Regions from separate parts of the Streptomyces sp. NPDC005706 genome, predicted to be linked through region 1. Evidence: riboswitches for the same ligand, from Rfam matches in the RefSeq annotation. Region 1 holds a riboswitch; the other holds the start of a gene.
The links. A riboswitch is a leader RNA that binds a small molecule or an ion and turns the genes downstream of it on or off. The one in region 1 is predicted to bind cyclic di-AMP.

Region 2: it holds a riboswitch for cyclic di-AMP, as region 1 does, so the genes downstream of both, ABZ478_RS28790 (peptidoglycan DD-metalloendopeptidase family protein) here and ABZ478_RS21795 (transglycosylase family protein) in region 1, are expected to answer to the same signal.

The regions. Positions count from the first base shown of each region.
Region 1 is NZ_JBEXYS010000013.1:110,785-115,165, reverse strand. Features, by position in the region: gene eno (phosphopyruvate hydratase) at 1-1,300, opposite strand, end outside; gene ABZ478_RS21795 (transglycosylase family protein) at 1,640-2,332, opposite strand; cyclic di-AMP (ydaO/yuaA leader) riboswitch at 2,337-2,509, opposite strand; gene ABZ478_RS21790 (transglycosylase family protein) at 2,686-3,744, opposite strand; gene ABZ478_RS21785 (cytochrome P450) at 3,893-4,381, opposite strand, start outside.
Region 2 is NZ_JBEXYS010000023.1:110,886-115,266, reverse strand. Features, by position in the region: gene ABZ478_RS28795 (alpha-galactosidase) at 1-1,306, shown strand, start outside; cyclic di-AMP (ydaO/yuaA leader) riboswitch at 1,577-1,772, shown strand; gene ABZ478_RS28790 (peptidoglycan DD-metalloendopeptidase family protein) at 1,777-2,778, shown strand; gene ABZ478_RS28785 (SGNH/GDSL hydrolase family protein) at 3,033-3,818, shown strand; gene ABZ478_RS28780 (TetR/AcrR family transcriptional regulator) at 3,940-4,381, opposite strand, start outside.

The DNA of each region.
Region 1 (4,381 bases):
TGGAGACCTCGGTGTGGCCGCGGAAGCGCGGGAAGGCGCTGCGGCCGGCGTACACCGCGGCGTCGTCGAGGATCTCCTCGATGCGCAGCAGCTGGTTGTACTTGGCGACGCGCTCGGAGCGGGCCGGGGCGCCGGTCTTGATCTGGCCGCAGTTGGTGGCGACGGCCAGGTCGGCGATGGTGACGTCCTCGGTCTCACCGGAGCGGTGGGACATCATGCACTTGAAGCCGCTGCGCTGGGCCAGCTCGACGGCGTCCAGGGTCTCGGTGAGCGAGCCGATCTGGTTCACCTTGACCAGCAGGGCGTTGGCGGCACCCTCGTCGATGCCGCGGGCGAGGCGCTCGGGGTTGGTGACGAACAGGTCGTCACCGACGAGCTGGACCTTGTCGCCGAGCTTGTCGGTGATGATCTTCCAGCCGGCCCAGTCGTCCTCGAACAGCGGGTCCTCGATGGAGACGAGCGGGTAGGCCGCGACGAGCTCCTCGTAGTACTCCGTCATCTCGGCGGCGGAGCGCTCCTTGCCCTCGAAGAGGTACTTGCCGTCCTTGTAGAACTCGGAGGCGGCGACGTCGAGCGCGAGGGCGATCTGCTCGCCGGGCGCGTAGCCGGCTTCCTTGACGGCCTCGAGGATGAGGTCGAGGGCCTCACGGTTGGAGCCGAGGTTCGGGGCGAAGCCGCCCTCGTCGCCGAGGCCGGTGGACAGGCCCTTGCTCTTCAGGACCTTCTTCAGCGTGTGGTAGACCTCGGTGCCCCAGCGCAGGGCCTCGGAGAAGGACTCCGCGCCGATCGGAGCGATCATGAACTCCTGGATGTCCACGTTGGAGTCGGCGTGCGAGCCGCCGTTCAGGATGTTCATCATCGGCACCGGCAGCAGGTGCGCGTTCGGGCCGCCCAGGTAGCGGAACAGCGGCAGGTCGCTGGCCTCGGAGGCGGCGTGCGCGACGGCGAGGGAGACGCCGAGGATGGCGTTGGCGCCGAGCGAGCCCTTGTTGTCGGTGGCGTCCAGGTCGAACATGGCCTGGTCGATCAGGCGCTGCTCGGTGGCGTCGTAGCCGACGAGCTCCGGGCCGATCTGCTCGATGACGGCGAGGACGGCCTTCTCGACGCCCTTGCCCTGGTAGCGGTTGGGGTCGCCGTCACGGAGCTCGATGGCCTCGAAGGCACCGGTGGAGGCACCGGACGGCACGGCGGCACGACCCGTGCTGCCGTCGTCGAGGCCGACCTCGACCTCGACCGTGGGGTTGCCTCGGGAGTCCAGGATTTCCCGGGCTACGACGACGTCGATGGACGGCACGAGCATCTCCTTCATGGATGTGACGCTGGAAGTGCGGGGCGGGGTGCCTTACGGCTCTGCCTTGCGACTAGAGCCTAACCGTCCAAGGGGCGTCGGCCACCGACCGACCGTCCCGTGGACAGGGAGACGGTACCCATTGTTCCTGCCCGGAACAAAGCGGTTCGGTGAGGTTCCGCGAACGAATGGGGAAAGGGGCCGGGAAAAACACAGCCCCGCCCCGGTGCGTATGGGGGAACACGCACCGGGGCGGGGAGCCCGTGGGGGACGGGGGGAATGGCCCTCACGCGGCCTTCAGCTTGGGGGACGGCCTTGTGAGGGCACTGTGGTTCCGGTCGGAGCCAGGTGTCACTTCAGGTGCAGCTGCTGGCCCGGGTAGATGAGGTCGGCGTCCTCGACGATGTCCTTGTTCAGCTTGAAGAGCTTCTGCCAGCCGCCGTCGACCTTGTGCTTCTCGGCGATGGTGCCGAGGGTGTCGCCCTTGACCACCTTGTACTCGCCGTCGCCCTTCTTGACCTTCTTGCCGGTCGGGGTGGTGACGGTCTTCTTCGCGCTCGCGGCCGGACGCTCGCTGGAACGGGAGGCGGCCTGCTGGTCGGTGGAGCGGGTGGCGGTGCTGCCCGAGGAGGTGCTCTTGGAGGAGCCGCTCGGGGCGGAGCCGCTGTTGGGGGTGCTCGACAGGCCCTTGCCGCACACCGGCCAGGCGCCCTTGCCCTGGGCGGCGAGGACCTTCTCGGCGACGGCTATCTGCTGGGCCTTGGAGGCCTGGTTGGCCTGGCCGGCGTACTGCGTGCCGCCGTAGGCGGCCCAGGTGGAGGCGGAGAACTGCAGACCGCCGTAGTAGCCGTTGCCGGTGTTGATGGACCAGTTGCCACCGGACTCGCACTGGGCGACCGCGTCCCACTCGGAGGTGGTGGCGGCGGAGGCGTTGCCGGCCGCCATCAGCGGGGCGGCGACGGCGGCGCCGGTGACACCGGCGAGCGCGATGGCACGGGTGGCCTTGGACGGACGACGGTGCTTGCCCTTGCTGGAGAACAGCATGGATGGATCCCCTCACCGACGCCTGCGAGGTGAGCTGTCGGGTTCGGGCCGGTTGAGTTGCCCGGCCGCGGGCCCGCTTTCACGGGCCGCGGCTCCACCCCTAGCCGGTTCCAGCGTGACCGCTGGTTCCGGCACTTACCTTGGGTCCCCCGCTCCTGCCTACGGCGCTTTACGCGACGACTGTTCCCGGGCGGCCGCTGGCAGGATTCGGCGTTGCGACAGCCGGGGCTCGTGGTGACGAGCGGTCACGACCGTAGACACGCGATCGAGGGAATTTCAAAGACGATCAGGGCTTCTGAGACTCATCCCACACTTTCACCGAAACGGACATCGACGCCCAATCCGGTCGTCAACTACCGCTGCTTTTGGCCCGTTTCGCTACCGACTTCCAGGGTCTGACCGGCGGAGATGTGGTTCGGGTCGGTACCGATGGCCTTCTTGTTCCGGGCGTACAGCTCGTGCCATCCGCCGTCCACGTCAAGGGAGTCGGCGATGGAGGCGAGGGTGTCGCCCTCATGCACGGTGTAGGTGTCCGTCCCGCGGGAGGCGTGCTTCCCCGACGAGGAGGCGTCCTGACCGTTTGTCACGCTTTCGTCCGCACTGCCGCCGCGGTGACGTCCGCCACTGCTGAGCGCTCCGGTGTCGACGAGGCTCCAAGAACCGCCGGTCTGCCATGAATTGTCCGAGTCCTCCACGACCGGGTCCGGGGTCGCGGACTCGCTCCCCTGCGACTCCCCGGCGCGCGGCGAGGTGGATTTGTCGGACTTGGGAGTGTCCGTGCCCTTGTCCGACCCCTTGGAGCCGGCACTCTCGCCCGCGTCCGGGGACGACTTGCCGACCGAGTCCGAGGAAGAGTCGGACTCGGAGCCGGAGTCGGAGGAGTCGGGCGAGGAGGAGGAATCCGGCAGACCGGACGAGTCGGAATCACCGGCGGAATCGGACGAGTCCGTGGAGCCGGAGGAGTCGCCGGACCCGCCGTGGTCCGAGCCGGACTTCCCGGAGCCTGCGACGCCCGTGTCGACGTCCAGGGACCCTGAGTCGGAGGTCAGGCCGGAGAGCAGGGCACAGGTGGTCCAGGGCGTGGTGCCCTTGTCGGCGAGGATCTTCTCGGCGACGGCGATCTGCTGGGAACGGCTCGCCAGGTCGGCGGTGGCGGCGTACTTGGTGCCGCCGTAGGCGTTCCAGTCGTCCTGGGAGATCTGCAGTCCGCCGTAGTACCCGTTGCCCGTGTCGGCGCTCCACGAGCCGCCGCTCTCGCACTCGGCGACCTTGTCCCAGGTGGTGCCGTCGGCGGCGTTGGCGCTCGCGGCACCGAGGAGCGGGATGGCGATGGCGGAGCCGGTCACTCCGGCCGCGACGAGAAGAGCCGGAGCCTGACGGGGGCGACGGTGACGACCGTTCCCGGAGAGCATGCGGAAGCCTTTCGTGCGACAGCGGGACCGACGCGGCGCCCAATGCTCGGGCCGCGTTGATGGGTGAACGTATAGGCATACGATCACTTGTCACAAGTTCATGCCGCACAGATCACGTGAAGATCACAGAGTTGAACGCCCGTCATGTTTACGGTTGTACGGCCTGTTCCGTGGCCGGGGTGAACTCCACGGGCAGGGTGCGCAGGCCGCGCATGATGAGCCCGCCGCGCCAGCGCAGGTCGGCCGGATCGGCCGCGAGCCGCAGGTCGGGGAGGCGGGTGAGGAGCGTGGCGAGCGCGGTCCGGCCCTCCAGCCGGGCGAGCGGGGCGCCGAGGCAGTAGTGGATGCCGTGGCCGTAGCCGAGGTGCTGGTTGTCCCCGCGGGAGAGGTCCAGGACGTCGGGACCGGCGAACCGCTCCGGGTCCCGGTCGGCGGCGGCGAGGACGACGAGCACCGGGTCGCCGGCCGCGATCTCCTGCCCGCCGAGGGTCAGCGGCCGGGTGGCGAACCGCCAGGTGGCCAGCTCGACCGGGCCGTCGTAGCGGAGCAGTTCCTCGACACCGGTCTCCAGCAGACCCTGTTCGCCGCGGGCGAGGGAGTTCTGCAGCCGGTGGCGCTGCTCCGGGTGGTTGAGCAG
Region 2 (4,381 bases), on a different contig from region 1:
GGAGTCGTACACCACCCCCGTCTTCGCGGGTCTGTGGAGCGACGGCGGCTTCGGCGGGGCCAGCCGGACCTGGCACGCCTACCAGCGCGCGCATGTGATCCCGGACGCCGAGCGGGACCGGCCGGTGCTGTTCAACTCCTGGGAGGCGACGTTCTTCGACATCTCCGAAGAGCAGCAGGCGGCGCTCGCCCGGCGCGCGGCCGGCATCGGCGTCGAGCTGTTCGTCGTCGACGACGGCTGGTTCGGGGCCCGCACCAGCGACCGGGCCGGGCTCGGCGACTGGACCCCCAATCCCGACCGGTTCCCGCACGGCCTCAAGCCCCTGGCGGAGCAGGTGCACGGCCTCGGCATGCGGTTCGGCATCTGGGTCGAGCCCGAGATGGTCAACCCGGACAGCGAGCTGTACCGGGCCCACCCCGACTGGGTGCAGTACCAGCCGGGCCGCAGACGGACGGAACTGCGCAACCAGCTCGTCCTCAACCTCGCCCGGGAGGACGTCCAGGAGTACCTGTGGGAGCGGCTGGACACCCTGCTGTCCGGCGCCCCCATCGACTATGTGAAGTGGGACTTCAACCGCTGCTTCACCGACGCCGGCTGGCCGGGGGAGCCGTACCCGCAGCGCCTGTGGGTCGACCACGTCCGCGCGCTGTACGCCCTGCTGGACCGGCTGCGCGCCGCCCACCCCCGGGTCGCCTTCGAGTCGTGCTCGGGTGGCGGCGGCCGGATCGACCTCGGCGTGCTGAGCCGCACCGACCAGGTGTGGACCTCCGACAACACCGACCCGCTCGACCGGCTCGCCATCCAGCACGGCTTCAGCCAGATCCACCCCGCGCGCGTGATGGCGGCCTGGGTCACCGACAGCCCGAACACGCAGCTCAACGGCAGGACCAGCTCCCTGCGCTTCCGGTTCGTCAGCTCCATGGCGGGTGTGCTCGGTATCGGCGGCGACCTCACCGAGTGGACCGACGAGGAACTGGCCGAAGCCGGGGAGTGGGTGGCCCTCCACAAGGAGATCCGGCCGCTCGTCCAGCAGGGCGACCTGTACCGGCTGCGGCCTCCGACGGGCGGCCTGAGCGCCGTCCAGTACGTGCTGGGGGACGAGGCGGTGGTCCTGGCCTGCCTCCAGACGCAGAGCTACGGAGAGCCGGTACCGCGCGTACGGCTGCGCGGACTCGACGCGACGGCATCGTACGAATGCCGCGAAACGGGCGAAGTTCACCGAGGTGCCGTTCTGCTGCACCACGGACTGCCGACCGGGCTGCACGGCGATCTGGACGCGGCAGTTTTCCGCCTGCGCCGTATCTGACCCTTATGTCCTGACTGACCCCTTCGTTACAACTCGGTGTGGAATGGGGGCGCCTGGGGGAGTGGCGCGTGAGGAGCGTCATAGCCGTGACCGTCCGCTGTTCGTCATGTCCACCTAATCCCCAAGCGGATACGGCAACTTGACCCGACCGCGCGGGTGCGAATTCACGCACCGTGACCACGAATATCCCATTTGGATCTTCTGGCACGTGAACGCCGGGAATCGGTCGCTTGTTTCCGCGCGTCGGGCTCGCTTACGTTCGCCATCAATCCGGACGGAACGCCGAATCCTGCCGCCGCCCGGAGTCCCACACACATGACCCGTGCGCGGCAGGAGCGGGGGACCCAACAGGTACGACTGCCTGTCCCGGTCTCCGCGACAGGCTCGGGGTGCAGCCGCGCACCGCGCGGCCGGGCAGCTCCAGCCCGAACCCGACAGCTCACCCCGCAGGCGCCGGAGAGGAATGCGTCATGCCCGCGAAGGGTAAGCACCGCCGTCCCAAGACTCAGCGTTTCACCCGTTCCGTCGCCGTCGCCGGAACCGGCGGTGCCGCACTGGCCCTGCCCCTGCTGGGTGCCACCGGAGCGCACGCCGTCACCGCGCAGCCCGTCTCCGGAAAGACCGTGCAGTCCGTGGCGAAGACGGCGGCCGGGAAGACCGCCGCGCAGCAGGCCTCCGGCGTTCGCACCTACACGGTGAAGTCCGGCGACTGCCTCGCGAAGATCGCCGGCGAGCAGCACGTGAGCGGGGGCTGGCACCGGCTCTACGCGGACAACCGGCAGACCGTCGGCGAGAATCCGGCCCTGATCCACCCGGGTCTGAGGCTGTCGCTCGGCAAGAAGGCCGCCGCCCCGACCCGCGCCGAGTCCCCCGCCCCCGCGCAGCCTTCGAAGGCCCGCGCGGAGGCCCCGGCGAAGGCCGCCCGGTACACCCCCGCGACCCCCGCCGTCCAAGCGTCTCCGGTGGCCCAGGCCACCAAGGTCGCCCCGGCGTCTCCGGTGGCCCAGGCCACCAAGGTCGCCCCGGCGTCTCCGGTGGCCCAGGCCACCCAGGCGGCCCCCGCCACCGGCTACAACCTCCCGGTCGCCGCGCCCACCGTCGGCACCGCGTACCACGTGGCGGGCAGCATGTGGTCCAGCGGCTACCACACGGGCGTCGACTTCGTCGTCCCCACCGGCACCTCCCTCAAGGCCGTCGGCGCCGGCACCGTCGTCTCCGCCGGCTGGGGCGGCGCGTACGGCAACCAGGTCGTCATCAAGCTGAACGACGGCTACTACGCCCAGTACGCCCACCTCTCGCAGCTCTCGGTGTCGGCCGGTCAGACGGTGACCCCGGGGCAGCAGGTCGGCCTGTCCGGCGCCACCGGCAACGTGACCGGCCCGCACCTGCACTTCGAGATCCGCACCACGCCGAACTACGGCTCGGACGTGGACCCGGTCGCCTACCTCCGCTCGCACGGCGTCGCCCTCTGAGCCACCGGCGCCGAGGGACGCGCTCCTCACGACCACCTGCCTGACACGCCTCCGAAGGCCGGACCCCCGATCCCCGGGTCCGGCCTTCGGTGTGTCCGGACGGTCCCCGTACCGGCCGTATTCCTGGGTTGGCAATTTCTTTAAGGGTGTCTCATCTCACCGCTAGTCAACCCCTGCCTACGGTCGCGTAAGTCACATCCAAAGGTGAATCATGGTCCGACGTGGCAGACGATTCGAAGAGTGACAACACATCAGTGATCGGGTCGTACGTGGCGGTGGGGGACAGCTTCACCGAGGGCGTCGGCGACCCCGGGCCCGACGGGGCGTTCGTCGGCTGGGCCGACCGGTTCGCGGTCCTGCTCGCCGACCGGCGGCCCGAGGGCGACTTCAAGTACACCAACCTCGCGGTCCGCGGGAAGCTGCTCGACCAGATCGTCGAGCACCAGCTTCCCAGGGCCGTCGAACTGGCCCCGGACCTCGTCTCCTTCTGTGCGGGCGGCAACGACATCATCCGGCCGGGCACCGACCCCGACGAGGTGGCCGAGCGCTTCGAGCGGGCCCTCGCCCCCCTCGCGGCGGCCGCGGGCACGGTGATGGTGACGACCGGCTTCGACACCCGGGGCGTGCCGGTGCTCAAGCATCTGCGCGGCAAGATCGCCACCTACAACGGGCACGTCCGCGCCATCGCCGACCGGTACGGCTGCCCCGTGCTCGACCTTTGGTCCCTGAGGTCCGTCCAGGACCGCAGGGCCTGGGACAACGACCGGCTGCACCTCTCGCCCGAGGGGCACACGCGCGTGGCGCTGCGCGCCGGTCAGGCCCTCGGCCTGGAGATCCCGGCCGACCCGGAGCAGGCCTGGCCGCCGCTGCCGCCCCGGGGCACCCTGGAGATCCGCCGGGACGACGTCCACTGGGCCCGCGAGTACCTCGTCCCGTGGATCGGCCGCCGGCTGCGAGGCGAGTCCTCCGGGGACCACGTCACGGCGAAGGGCGCGCTCTCGCCGGACGACATCAAGCTGCGCATCGCGTCGGTCGCCTGACCCCGCGCGCGGCGTGACCGTGCCCCGTACCGCGATCCCGGCGGTGCGGGGCACGCCCGCGCGCCCACCGGACCCGGCCCGTGTTCCATGCCGGTGCGCTCCGGCCGGTCGACTCCGCGCGCTACAGGCCCAGTTCCCTGGCCAAGGCGTCGTTCACCCACTCCTGCGCGCGGGCGCGTGGCACCGCGCCCGGGTAGGACGTGAGCTGCACGGCCAGGCCGTCGAGCAGGGCGGTGAGCCGCAGGGCCGTGCCCGTGGGGTCGGGGCAGGTGAACTCGCCCGCCGCCACGCCCTCGGCGATGACCGCGGCGATCGCCGCCTTCCACCGCTGGTCGAGGTCCCGGGTGACCGCCCGCAGGGCCGGCTCGCGCAGCGACACCGCCCAGCCCTCGATCCACAGCCGCCAGCCCTTGGCCTGGCCCGTGGGCGCGTACCAGCGCACGGCGGCGCGCAGCCGGCGCAGGGCGGAGGTCCGCCGGTCCAGCAGCGCGCGCAGCCGCGCGAGGTCGTCCTCGGCCGCGTAGGCGAAGGCGGCGGCGACCAGCTTCTCCTTCGTCGAGAAG